Regions from separate parts of the Thalassotalea crassostreae genome, predicted to be linked through region 1. Evidence: predicted binding sites of a transcription regulator. Region 1 holds the regulator's gene; each other region holds the start of a gene.
What was found. Region 1 encodes MetJ, which represses methionine synthesis genes. Its sites were predicted from a motif close to TAGACGTCTAGACGTCTA; they were not measured.
Positions count from the first base shown of each region.

Region 1 (4,752 bases):
ACCGAAGCCGAAGCTAAAATGTATCAAGATCAAATGTTCATTTCAGCTAAATCAAATAAGAAGTTTTCAGCGAAACCTGTAAACCAAGAATCATTTCTTAAAGTAGAAAATGAGCTAAAAGCTAAAATGGGCGCTATCGCTAAGCGAGATGGTAGTGATGCATTAACAGGTATGTTTACCGATCCTCGAGACAACTCAAAAGAGCTATTTACAAAAGAGAAATACCAAGTAGGTACCGCTATTGGTTGGGGCGGTGCACAATATAAAGATAACGTTTATGAAGTGTCAGGAAACTACCCTATGGATAAGTGTCATCAAGCAACGTTTGCTGACCCTGAAAACCAAGCGTTTTGGTCTATCACTGTATATGACAAAAAAGGTTTCATGTTCAACGATGTTGCTCATGTAAGCTCAAATACAGCGACTTTAAACAAAGATGGCACGTACACTGTAAGTTTTGGTTGTGGAGATGATGCGCCAAACAACATTAAAACAAAGAATGACAGTGGCGTATTTAACTTAGGTATTCGTCATTACATGCCAACAGATAAAGTGACTAACCAAGGTTACCGTATATTACCTTTTGTTAAAGCTAAATAATTTAAGCTTTTAATCACCAAAACAAAAAAAGTGAAGTGTTTTAGTAACACTTCACTTTTTTTATTGCATGAAATTTTCTGCATCATTAGGTCTGTATTCTTTAGACTGCCAAAGACTGATTATATTGTGGATAAGATCTGGAATTGCCCAGGATAAGATATAAATACCGAGTATGATAATTCCTGTGGTTTGAAAAGTTTCTATGTCGCCTTTTAACTCGGCTGATTTAGCCGAAGATTTGGCGACAAGCATTTGTGCAATAAAGGTAGGGAATTTAATCATCAACAACGAAATGAGAACACCGAAGATCGACATTGCTGCATAAAAGGTCATGCCGTTACTGCCGCTTGAATTAAATTTTTTGTATTGAGATAAGGTTTCAAAGGCTATAGGAATATCTCTGATCAAGAATGCTAAAAGAAAAATTCCAAGTAATCTGATGCCTACACCTAACGCTTCGAGCTGATTCATACATTCCCTGTATGACTATTTATTATTATAGTTTTTGCTTTTATTCTTGGTCTTCGTATTCTGAAAAGTCAGTTATACCAAGGGTTTCTAGATGCTTACGCACACTCTCGGGAAGTTGCTGCTCATTATCTTTTGCTAAGTCGCCATCATCTGGTAATGGTTGACCGGTGAAAGCATGTAAGAATGCTTCACATAATAATTCGCTGTTTGTAGCGTGGCGCAAGTTGTTGACTTGTCTGCGTGTGCGTTCATCGGTAAGTACTTTTAATACTCGCAATGGAATTGATACAGTGATCTTTTTTACTTTTTCACTTTTCTGACCGTGTGGGGCGTAAGGGTTAATATATTCGCCATTCCATTCTGCCATGAATTCTCTCCGAAACTCTTTTTTATTCAATTGAGTAAATTGTACTAGGTATGACAATTGAGTCAACATCTATCAATAAAGATGTTTAGACGTCTAAAAGTTCTTGACCTTCGGCAATCAAACGTTTAGATTTATAGACGTCTATACATCTGTCGTCAATTGATTAGCGATTAAGCAAAAAATTAAACAAAGAAAAGAGTCCGTTATGAGTAAAGGTAAAGCAAACACTATCGCCGTACAGGCCGGTATCAATTCAGATAAACACTATGGCAGTGTTGTACCTGCAATGCACTTATCAAGTACTTATAGCTTAAAGGGCTTTAATGAAAAAAGAGAATATGATTATTCTCGTTCGGGTAACCCAACTCGAACTTCATTAGGTGATGTCATTGCTGAATTAGAGCATGGCAGCACTGGCATTATCACTGGTACTGGTATGTCAGCAATTCATTTAGTTTGCCAATTACTTTCGGCTGACGACACCTTACTTATTCCTCATGACTGTTATGGCGGCAGTTATCGTTTATTTACTCATTTAGCTGATCGTGGCTTATTCAAATTATTAGTTGTCGATCAAACCGACGCGAACGCACTGCAACAAGCGTTATCTGAAAAACCAAAAATTGTATTAATCGAAACACCAAGTAACCCATTACTGCGTGTTGTTGATATTGCCGCTATCTGTAAAGCGGCGAAAGACGTTGGTGCTTTAGTGGCAGTCGACAACACCTTTTTATCACCACTGTTGCAAAACCCACTCGATTTGGGCGCCGACATTGTTATCCATTCAACCACCAAATTTATCAATGGTCATTCTGATATTGTTGGCGGTGCGGTAGTGACTAAAGATGCCGAACTAGGCGAGACTTTAACATGGTGGGCGAATTGTATCGGTATTACGGGTTCGCCGTTTGATAGCTACTTAACCTTACGTGGTTTGAAAACTTTGCCGGTTCGCTTAAAGCAACATCAGCAAAACACTGATGACTTGATTGCGTTTTTACAAAATCATCCTGCCATTGAAAGAATTCATTATCCAGGCCTAACTGACCATCCAGGGCATGAACTTGCTAAAGCCCAACAAAAAGGCTTTGGCAGCATGCTGTCTTTTGAAATCAAAGGTGGCGTTGAACAGGTTAAAACGTTATTTGCCAAGGTTAAACTATTCACTTTGGCGCAATCATTAGGTGGTGTTGAAAGTCTTATTTCTCACCCGTCGACTATGACCCATGCCGGTATGGACCTTGAAGCACAAAAAGTAGCTGGGATAAGTCAAACCTTGATTAGAGTGTCTGTTGGTATTGAAGATAGCAAAGACATCATTGAAGATTTAGAACAGGCTTTAAATGCCACGTTAAGCGCAGAATAAACGAGTAGCTGTAAATGTTAAATTCAAAATTAAAACCACAAGCCAAAATTAATGTACATAAATTTGGCGGCAGTTCATTAGCAAATGCTGAATGCGTAAAACGTGTCGTTAGTATCATTAAGCAACACGCAAGTTTAGATGATCTTATTGTTGTGTCAGCAAATGGTAATACTACCGATTGTTTGTATGCATTATTTGCATGCACCGATAACGATTCGTTTGAACAAGCACTAAGTACATTGCGAAATACTCAGCAACAACTTATTAAAGAACTAATAGAGGGCGATAGCGCCGATCTATTAGTGAATTACCTCGACCAAAACTTGCAGTTTATTCGTCAACAATTTCAGCAGCAATCGTTAGAGCTAAATCGCAACGACGTCTTGGCTTTAGGTGAAGTTTGGTCGGCGAAATTACTTGCTGCATTATTAGAACAGCAGGTATGTCCGGCGAACGCGATTGATGCGCGAAATGTATTATTACTCGAAACCAATAATAACTTTGCAGTAGCCGAACAACAAAGTCGCACGCAGTTATTGCAAGAACGACGTCAGGGTGCTTTGAATATCTTAACGGGTTTCATTGCTACTGATACTGAAGGCAAGACACAAACCCTTGGACGTAATGGCAGTGACTATTCAGCTACGATTGCGGCGCATTTACTGAATGCAGAGAACGTCACTTTATGGACCGATGTTGATGGTGTTTATAGTGCTGATCCGCGCATTGTGACGACAGCCCGAAAACTTCACCGTATTGAAAGTGATGTTGCTAAAGAGCTTGGTCGATTAGGCAATCCGATTTTGCATGCCAATACATTAAAGCCGTTAGCATCAAATAGTATTCATCTTAAGGTAGCAAGTAGCTATCAACCGGATCAAAACGGTAGTGAAATCGGTCATTTTGGCGAGATTGCTAAAGGTGAAATATCGGTTACCCATAATAATGAATTAGTAAAAATTTCCTGTGAACAATTTAACGATGTTGAATTGCAGGTGATTAAAAATCGTTTTGCGCCTTTGTATATTTGCCAAGATAAAAGTTGTGTTGTGATCACTCCACAATTTACCGATATCGCAGAGCAATATTTACAGGGACAAAACCTGAAATATAAAACTGAACAAGTATCATTACTTGCCGTCGTTGGCCATAAAATTGCGGAGCGAGGTGATATTAAAGCGCGGTTTAATCGCGTATTAGACAAAGCACAACCGCTAGTGATCACACAAAGTGATGAAGGTCACAGTTTCTTAGCGTTCTTTGCACAACAGTGTTCAGTTGAGCTAGTGAACAAAGTGCATAGCCAGGTGACTCAAGATAGCAAAACTATCGGCTTAGTCATTGCCGGCCTTGGCAATATCGGCCAACGCTTTTTAGAAATGTTACCTACGCAACTTGCCCGAGTACTAGCATTAGAAAATGCTCACTTAGTTGGTTTAGCAACCTCAAAACGAGCGCTGATCGATACCGATGGCATCGTTGCAAGCAATGCATTAGATTTATTTACGGAGCAAAGCGTAGATTATGATAACCAACAACTTGTGAGCTGGTTATCGCATCATCCATATGATGAATTGGTGCTGGTAGATATTACTCCGAGTGAAGATTTCAGCGCTCTATATCAAGACTTATTTAAGCAAGGCATCCATGTTGTGAGTGCCAATAAATGTGCGGGATCAAGTTCTAGTGATAACTACCAACAGTTATTAGACTTACAGCGACAGTTCAGCTGTCGATGGTTAGTTAATACAACAGTCGGTGCAGGCTTGCCAATTAACTATGCAATAAATGATTTATTGCAAAGTGGTGATTCAATAAATGAAATTTCAGGGATATTTTCAGGTACACTATCTTGGTTATTTGCTAATTTTGACGGCAGCCAATCATTTTCAAAACTGTTAACTAGCGCATTAGAGCAAGGCTATACCGAGCCGGATCCTCGAGA
Region 1 covers NZ_CP017689.1:3,482,825-3,487,576, reverse strand. Annotated here, with positions in the region: gene LT090_RS15125 (DUF1254 domain-containing protein) at 1-600, shown strand, start outside; gene LT090_RS15120 (hypothetical protein) at 661-1,071, opposite strand; gene metJ (met regulon transcriptional regulator MetJ) at 1,112-1,438, opposite strand; gene metB (cystathionine gamma-synthase) at 1,644-2,807, shown strand; gene metL (bifunctional aspartate kinase/homoserine dehydrogenase II) at 2,822-4,752, shown strand, end outside.

Region 2 (4,752 bases), 1.3 Mb from region 1:
ATGTGCTCAGGCGTTGTACCACAACATCCGCCAACCACATTTAAAAATCCTGACTGTGCCCACTCAACGATGTGCTCGGTCATTTCAGCCGCATCTAAATCATATTCACCAAAAGCATTCGGTAAACCCGCATTTGGATGAGCTGATACTGGGAAGTCTGAAATTTGGCTGAGCTCTTCAACATATTGGCGCAACTCTTTTGGACCAAGTGCACAGTTTAAGCCAATACTAATAGGTTCGGCATGGCGCATTGAGTTGTAAAATGCTTCACAGGTTTGCCCTGATAGTGTACGACCTGACGCATCGGTAATGGTGCCAGAAATCATAATAGGTAAACGATAACCAATGTCTGCAAACACAGTTTCAATAGCAAATACCGCAGCCTTGGCATTTAGCGTATCAAAAATGGTTTCGATCATAATGATGTCAGAACCGCCTTCAATTAACGCCTGTATCGATTCGATATAAGCATCTTTTAATTCATCAAAACTAACATTACGAAATGCAGGGTTATTGACATCAGGAGATATTGAACAAGTACGGTTTGTTGGGCCTAAAACACCTGCGACAAATCTTGGTTTATCCGGCGTTTTCGCCGTTATTTCATCGGCAACTTGACGCGCAATTTGAGCGGCAACTAAGTTGATTTCCCGACTTAATGATTCCATGTCATAGTCAGCCATGGCAATCGTTGTCGCATTAAAGGTATTAGTTTCGATGATATCCGAGCCAGCAACTAGGTATTGGCGATGAATATCCTTGATAATCTCAGGTTGAGACAAAACTAGAAGGTCATTATTTCCTTTGACGTCACAATGCCAATCGACAAAGCGCTGCCCTCGATAATCTTCTTCTTCAAACTTATGTTCTTGGATCATGGTGCCCATTGCGCCATCTAATACTAAGATGCGTTGGCTTAATTGCTGCTCCAATAAACGAGTTTTTTCTAATTGTTCTACTGATGATTTCACTTTCTTTTTCCTAACAGTGTACGGTTATCGTCACTGCCTTCAAGATGATAAGGGGTAATTTGATAGACGTAATAATTTAACCAATTGCTAAATAATAAACAGCCATGGCTGCGCCAGCTGTTTAGTGCTTTTGCCGATGGGTCGTCCTTGGGAAAATAATTTATCGGTAAGCTAACGTCATCACTAGTTGTTAGGTCCCGTTGATATTCATCACTTAAGGTAAATGAATCATATTCAGGATGGCCAGTAACAAACACCTGCTTTTTGTCTTTACTTGCCGTTAAATAAACACCAGCAATGTCAGCTACACCAAGTACATTCAACTCGTCAATGGTGCGATATTCTGCTTCACTTATATCACCAAAGCGTGAATGAGGCACTAAAAACTCTTCATCGAAGCCTCGAGTTAATGACTCCATAGGATCAAGTGTTTGATGTCGATAGACACCTGATAACTTCTCTGTTCTCAATTTGCGGTGTAAACCATAAAAATGAAATAGCGCTGCATGAGCTGCCCAGCATGAATACATGGTAGATGTAACGTTATTTTGAGCCCAATCAAATACTTGTTGAATCTTAGGCCAATAAGTAACTTCTTCAAAATCCATTTTTCCTAACGGCGCACCGGTTACAATCAATCCATCGTAGTGCTTATCCTTTATATCATCAAAATGACGATAGAAATTATCAAGATGAGCTTTAGGAGTATTTTTCGACTCATTTAGATGTAATCGCACAAATTCTATATTAATTTGTAATGGCGAATTGCTTAACATTCTAAGAATTTGAATTTCCGTTTCAATCTTGTTTGGCATCAAGTTCAATATCGCTACTTGCATAGGGCGAATATCCTGATTAATCGCTCTATTTTCGGACATTACAAAGATATTCTCATTAGCGAGAACTGCAAGTGCAGGTAATTGATCAGGTATTTTAATCGGCATAATAAATAGTAAACAATAAGTAATTTAGCGTTCGAACATTGGCTTATAGTACTAATTCGCCCGGCATTGTCAACATCTAAACGTATAGACGTCTAAATAAAAGAATCCTAGAAAGCTAAAATCAAGATAATAAAACGAACATGTGCATCAAAAGTCTATTAAGAAAAAGTTGCACTAACTAGTTCAATTATAATATTTAATAAAATAGTTCGGGTTTGAAATAGTGAAAAAGCTTAATTGTTACAACAAGGTAAGAACTGTGACAAAAAAATGGCGCTCAATGAGCGCCATTTAAAATGCAAAAAGATTAATAAAAACTGATGTTAAGATTTTTATCTAGTTTTTGATTAAGTTTTACTTCTCGATATTAATTACTCTTCGATTTCCTCTTCGGAAGTAAGTTCGATAGGTGCTAATAATAGGCTACGTAACTTACCTTCTAAATCTTTCGCCATTGCAGGGTTTTCAGCAAGGTATTTAGTAGCATTTGCTTTACCTTGACCAATTCTTTCGCCCATACAGCTATACCAAGCACCTGCTTTTTCAACCATCTTGTGCTTAACACCAAGATCGATTAATTCGCCTAAACTGTTTATACCTAAACCATATAAGATTTGGAACTCTGCTTGTTTGAACGGAGGAGCGATCTTGTTTTTAACCACTTTCACGCGAGTTTCGTTACCAGTGATCTCATCACCTTCTTTAACTGCACCAATACGACGAATATCAAGACGAACCGACGCATAGAACTTAAGCGCATTACCACCTGTTGTAGTTTCTGGATTACCAAACATTACACCAATTTTCATACGAATTTGGTTGATGAAAATAAGCATGGTATTTGACTGCTTAAGGTTACCAGTAAGTTTACGCATTGCTTGCGATAACATACGTGCTTGTAAACCCATGTGCGAATCTCCCATGTCACCTTCAATTTCTGCTTTTGGTGTAAGAGCTGCAACTGAATCGACTACGATTACATCAACGGCGCCAGAGCGGCTTAACATATCAACGATTTCCAATGCTTGCTCACCAGTGTCAGGTTGCGACACTAATAATTCATTAATATCTACACCAAGCTTCTCAGCATAAATAGGATCAAGTGCATGCTCAGCATCAACAAAGGCACAAACTTTACCGTTACGCTGTGCTTCAGCGATAACTTCAAGCGTTAACGTGGTTTTACCACTTGATTCAGGACCGTAAATCTCAACAACACGTCCCATCGGTAAACCACCAGCACCTAGCGCCACATCCAAGGCTAAAGAACCTGTTGAAATAGTTTCAACTTCCATACTGCGGTTATCACCAAGTTTCATGATAGAACCTTTACCAAATTGTCTTTCAATTTGACCTAGCGCTGCTGATAACGCCTTTTCTTTATTTGCGTCCATTGTAGTCTCCGATTTGTAATCTTTTTATCCAGTAGTTACGAAACAGTATACTGTATAATCGTACAGTATCAACTGGATTTTTTATTTATTTTAAAATAAAACACAACAAAAACGATAAAACATTGATATTTAAAACATTTATCTTATTACTATTTTCCCACCAAGGAGAATAATGTTTAATTAAACAGTGAATAATTTAAAAACACTGTAAATAGATAGTCATTTTATACAGTAGTTTTACAGTAAATCTTTTGCATTTTATTTGATAATTAATTGCAACTTACTTTGCGCTTAGTTAGATATTATTTTAACATCGTAACTCTAACGCGTATTGGGTAAACACATCACTCGAAAGTTCTGGATATACCGGGTTAATAACGGCTATTTTCAACTTTCCTGACTGATATCACAATAATAATTTTCATGTTTTTAAAAACGTTAATAAATACAAAAGCTAATCAATGACAGACGACCTTTTTACCAATAGCAATCACACACCGATGATGCGCCAATATTTAAAAATCAAAGCAGAATTTCCAACAATTTTGATGTTTTATCGCATGGGTGATTTTTACGAACTATTTTTCGATGATGCAAAAAAAGCATCAGAGCTTCTTGATATATCTTTAACTGCCCGCGGAAAAACCGGTGGTAACGCAATTCCAATGGCCGGTGTACCCTATCATGCAGTAGAAAATTATTTAGCTAAGCTAGTGAAGCTTGGCGAATCGGTTGCTATTTGCGAGCAAATTGGCGACCCGGCAACCAGCAAGGGTCCAGTCGAGCGAAAAGTAGTCCGTGTTGTTACCCCTGGTACTATTTCAGATGAGGCTTTGTTAGAAGATAAACAAGATAACTTATTAGTTTCGGTATTTGCATCTATAGCTAAACTTGAGCAGCAAAAATTTGGCATTAGCTATTTAGATATGAGTAGTGGTCGCTTTGTAATTTGCCAGCCTGAAACATTAGAACAGTTACAGGCCGAGTTACAGCGACTTTCACCAGCAGAGTTATTATATCCAGAGTCTTTTGAACACTTGGATATAGTGCAAGTATACAAAGGCAGTCGCCGTCGCCCAGATTGGGAATTTGACTTAGACACCAGTTTTAAAGTTCTAAATCAGCAATTCAATACCAAGGAATTATCAGGCTTTGGCGTTGATGATTACCCGTATGCTCTGCAAGCTGCAGGTTGTCTTTTACAATATGTAAAAGATACTCAACGAACCGCCCTACCACACATTCGAGACATAAAAGCGCAAGCTTATGCTCAAGGTGTAATTTTAGATTCTGCAACGCGAAAGAATTTAGAATTAACTCAAAACCTTTCCGGTGGCATAGAAAATACCTTAGCTGCGGTATTAGATAAATCCGCATCGGCGATGGGCTCTCGACTGTTAAAGCGTTGGCTGCATTTTCCACTTAGAGACATTGAAACCTTAG
Region 2 covers NZ_CP017689.1:883,518-888,269, reverse strand. Annotated here, with positions in the region: gene metH (methionine synthase) at 1-971, opposite strand, end outside; gene metA (homoserine O-acetyltransferase MetA) at 968-1,915, opposite strand; gene recA (recombinase RecA) at 2,287-3,309, opposite strand; gene mutS (DNA mismatch repair protein MutS) at 3,771-4,752, shown strand, end outside.
Region 2: metA (homoserine O-acetyltransferase MetA) is a predicted target of MetJ. The motif match lies at 1,993-2,010, and genes of this name have one in related genera.

Region 3 (4,752 bases), 1.4 Mb from region 1:
CAAACAGGTATGTCACACGGTATGCAAACTATGGATCAATGTTTACAAAACTTATTAAGCCGCGGCATGATCACACGTGAAGACGCACTATCTAAAGCTGCTGATAAAAACCAATTCCAGGTTTATTAATAGGGTTTAGTTATGGACTTAAATCAACTACTTGAAAAAATGACCAAGGAAGATGCATCGGATTTATTTATCACCGTAAACCTTCCTGCAAGCGCCAAAATTAACGGCGAGCTGCAACCAATTGATGATTCGGTATTAGATTATGATACGGCATTAGAGTTAGTACATAGCTCGATGAAAGAAAAGCAGCGTCAAGAATATGACGAAACCAAAGAGTGTAACTATGCGATTGCAGTTGATGGTATTGGTCGTTTTCGTATCTCTGCGTTTTGGCAGCGTGAAATGCCAGGTATGGTAATTCGTCGAATCGTGACTGATATTCCTGATGTTGATGCGCTAGGTTTACCTGCGGTATTAAAAGACATTGTTATGTCTAAACGTGGGTTAGTATTATTCGTTGGTGGTACTGGTACCGGTAAATCAACATCGATGGCATCATTGATTGGTTATCGTAACCGTAATGCTCGAGGGCATATTCTTACCATTGAAGATCCAGTTGAATTTGTTCATGAACATAGTAAGTCGATGATCACCCAACGTGAAGTTGGCATGGATACCGAATCGTTTGATGCGGCGCTTAAGAGTTCTTTACGACAAGCGCCTGACGTTATTCTTATTGGTGAGATCCGCTCGCAAGAGATTATGGAACACGCCTTAAGTTTTGCCGAAACAGGTCATTTATGTATTGCGACACTGCATGCAAACAATGCTAACCAAGCCATTGACCGTATTATGCACCTTGTACCGCCAGAGCAACATGAGAAGCTACAGTTCGATTTAGCCTTGAATTTGCGTGGTATTGTGGCTCAGCAACTTGTACCTACTCGTGATGGTCATGGTCGCAGAGCTGCTATTGAGGTTTTATTGAACTCACCATATATATCTGAGCTAATTAAAAAAGGCGAAGTAGGTGACATTAAAGAAGTCATGTCGAAATCGAGAGAGCTGGGCATGCAAACATTTGATCAGGCGTTATTTGATTTATATGAAGCCGGTGATATTAGTTATACCGATGCACTGCATCATGCTGACTCACCAAATGATTTACGCTTAATGATTAAATTACGTGGTGGCGATCAAGGCGGTATTGGTGGCTTAAAAGGTGCAACGTTAGACGGTGATTAATATCTTCTGATACCTAGCCCGATAAAAATTTTAAACCCCAATTAGAAGCGAATCTAGTTGGGGTTTTTCTATAATAGCAAATAAAAACTAGAGTATTTTAATGTAAAACCTATTTGCTTGCTTTGAATTGTTATTTGACTGTTGTTTTAGTGTTAATTTGCGTATCCAAACAAATCAAAAAGTAAAAGTTTAGACGTCTAGACGTAAAAAAGTGGATTTAAATCTGATTCCGCGTTAGAATTCGCCCATATTTTTGAATCACTTCTATTTAAATTAAAGATTTCTAATCTTTTTAACCATTTAATTCGTATAAAGGTTTTCAATTAAATAGATAACAATTAAGTGTAAGAGGCGTCATGGCTAAACATTACTTTACTTCAGAGTCTGTATCTGAAGGTCATCCGGATAAAATTGCCGATCAAATTTCTGATGCGGTATTAGATGCAATTATTGCAAAAGATAAACATGCACGTGTGGCCTGTGAAACTATGGTGAAAACCGGTGTTGCAATAATTTCTGGTGAAGTAACCACGGAAGCTTGGGTTGATTTAGAGAAAATCACTCGTCAAGTGATTAGCGATATCGGCTACACCTCTTCTGATGTGGGTTTTGATGGTGACACATGTGGCATTATGAACTTAATTGGTCAACAATCGCCTGAGATTGCCCAAGGTGTTGACCGCAGCAAGCCTGAAGACCAAGGTGCTGGTGACCAGGGGTTAATGTTTGGTTATGCAACAAACGAAACACCTTCATTGATGCCTGCGCCGTTGTATTTTTCTCATCGCTTAGTTGAGCGTCAAGCTGAAATGCGTAAATCAGGTGTTTTGCCTTGGTTGCGTCCTGATGCAAAATCGCAAGTCACTTTTATCTACGAAGATAATAAACCAGTAGCTATTGATGCTGTTGTTTTATCAACACAACATAATCCTGAAATCAGTCAGGAAGATTTAAAAGATGCGGTAATGGAAAACATTATCAAGCATGTTTTACCAGCTGAGTTGTTAAACGAAGATACTAAATACTTCATCAATCCAACAGGTCGTTTTGTTATTGGTGGTCCTGTAGGCGATTGTGGTCTTACTGGTCGTAAGATTATCGTTGATACTTATGGTGGTATGGCACGTCATGGTGGTGGTGCATTTAGTGGTAAAGATCCTTCGAAGGTTGACCGCAGTGCCGCTTATGCAGGTCGTTACGTGGCAAAAAATATTGTTGCTGCTGGACTTGCAGACCGTTGTGAGATCCAAGTGTCTTACGCTATCGGTGTTGCCGAGCCAACGTCAATATCAATTGAAACGTTCGGTACAGGTAAAGTTGACGAAGCAACGTTAATCGATTTAGTTCGTCAACATTTTGACCTTCGCCCATACGGCATTACTAAAATGCTTGATTTGTTGCACCCTATGTATCAACAAACAGCGGCTTATGGTCACTTTGGTCGTGACCCATATGAAATGACAGTGGGTGAAGATACCTTTACTGCATTTAGTTGGGAAAAAACCGACAAAGCAGATGCACTAAGAGCTGCTGCCGGTTTATAAGCGACAATAATTATTTTACTAAAGGCCAGATATTTTCTGGCCTTTTTTGTATCTAAATATCTGCTTTATATACAATTGCCCTTGTTTTTTACCCCTCATGACCCTATCTTGTAATCATTACTAAATTAACTATTGAGTTAGTGTGTCGAATCCAAGAATTTATCAACAAGATAACTTTACCGTAGGCGAAACTTGTCAGTTATCTGATGATGCCTTTGGTCACTTGATCAGAGTATTACGTCTAGGTAATGACGCTACAGTCACCTTTTTTAATGGTGACGGTCATGATTATTCCGCTCGACTTGTCGACGTAAGTAAGAAAAAAGCTTTCGCAGAAATAGTCGACAAACAATTTGTCGCCAATGAGTCACCAGTTAATATTCATTTAGGCCAAGGAATTTCTCGTGGCGATCGAATGGATTTCACCCTACAAAAATCAGTTGAGCTGGGCGTAAATACAATAACACCGCTGTTTACTGAACGTTGTGGCGTTAAACTGTCTGGCGAGCGCTTAGATAAAAAAGTACAACAATGGCAGAAAATTGTCATTAGTGCCTGTGAGCAATCTGGCCGCGCGTCCGTACCAACGGTGTTAACCCCGCAATATCTCAATGATTGGTTAGAACAAGAAACTAGCGCGGTTAAAATTAACTTGCATCCAAGAGCAAAGCACTCAATTATGAGCTTGCCAGTAAGCGCAGATAGAGTTCGTTTATTGATAGGCCCAGAAGGTGGGCTATCAGATGATGAAATCGAAATTGCCTCAAACGCCGACTATACTGAAGTCTTACTTGGTCCGCGTGTATTACGCACCGAAACAGCAGCATTAACAGCAATTACTATCTTACAATGTAAGTTTGGTGATTTAGCTTAAATTATATTTCCCTGGCGCTAAGCGCTGGTTAAACAACAATACTTTAGGAATACAAATGACTATAAAGCTAGGTATCGTGATGGATCCTATTTCAACCGTAAACGTGGTTAAAGATTCGAGTATGGCAATGATGCTCGAAGCACAAAACCGAGGTTGGGAAATTTATTATATGGAAATGCAAGACCTTTACCTTGATCAAGGTGAATGTCGAGCTGATGCTGCAAAAGTAAAAGTGTTTGATGATAAAAATAAATGGTATGAATTAGCAGACGGTGAAAATATTGCTGTTGCTGATTTAGATGCCGTTCTTATGCGCAAAGATCCTCCATTTGATACTGAGTATATCTACGCAACTTATATGCTCGAGCGAGCAGAACAATTAGGCACTCTTATTGTAAATAAACCTCAGAGTTTACGCGATTGTAATGAAAAATTATTCACTGCCTGGTTTCCAGATTTAACCCCAAAAACACTGGTCACTCGAAGTGCTAAACGGATCCGGGACTTTCACAGCGAAAATAAAGATATCATCATCAAACCTCTTGATGGTATGGGGGGATCTTCTATTTTTAGAATGGGACCTGATGAAGTAAATGTTGGCGTTATTATTGAAACCTTGACCAATCATGGGCAAATGTATGCCATGGTTCAAGAGTATATGCCTGAAATTCTAGATGGTGACAAACGTATCCTGATAGTTAATGGTGAACCAATGCCATATTGCTTAGCGAGAATACCTGCACAAGGCGAAACTCGTGGTAACTTAGCTGCCGGAGGCCGTGGCGAAGCTCGACCTTTATCGGCAAGCGATCGATTAATTGCCGAGACTATTGCTCCGGAGCTAGTCAAACGTGGCCTTTACTTCGTCGGTCTTGATGTTATCGGTGATAAAGTAACTGAAATCAACGTTACCAGCCCAACCTGTATCAGAGAAATTGAAGCAGCATATTCAATTAATATCAGCGGCAAATTGATGGATGCTATTGAAAGTAATATTGCTAAATAAATAGTAAATACTAGATTTGATAAATAGCGAAATTGATCCCATTGTTATTATATGGGCTGTTTACCGGTCTGATA
Region 3 covers NZ_CP017689.1:1,060,101-1,064,852, forward strand. Annotated here, with positions in the region: gene LT090_RS04685 (type IV pilus twitching motility protein PilT) at 1-129, shown strand, start outside; gene LT090_RS04690 (PilT/PilU family type 4a pilus ATPase) at 142-1,254, shown strand; gene metK (methionine adenosyltransferase) at 1,611-2,798, shown strand; gene rsmE (16S rRNA (uracil(1498)-N(3))-methyltransferase) at 2,941-3,672, shown strand; gene gshB (glutathione synthase) at 3,728-4,678, shown strand.
Region 3: metK (methionine adenosyltransferase) is a predicted target of MetJ. The motif match lies at 1,445-1,462, and genes of this name have one in related genera.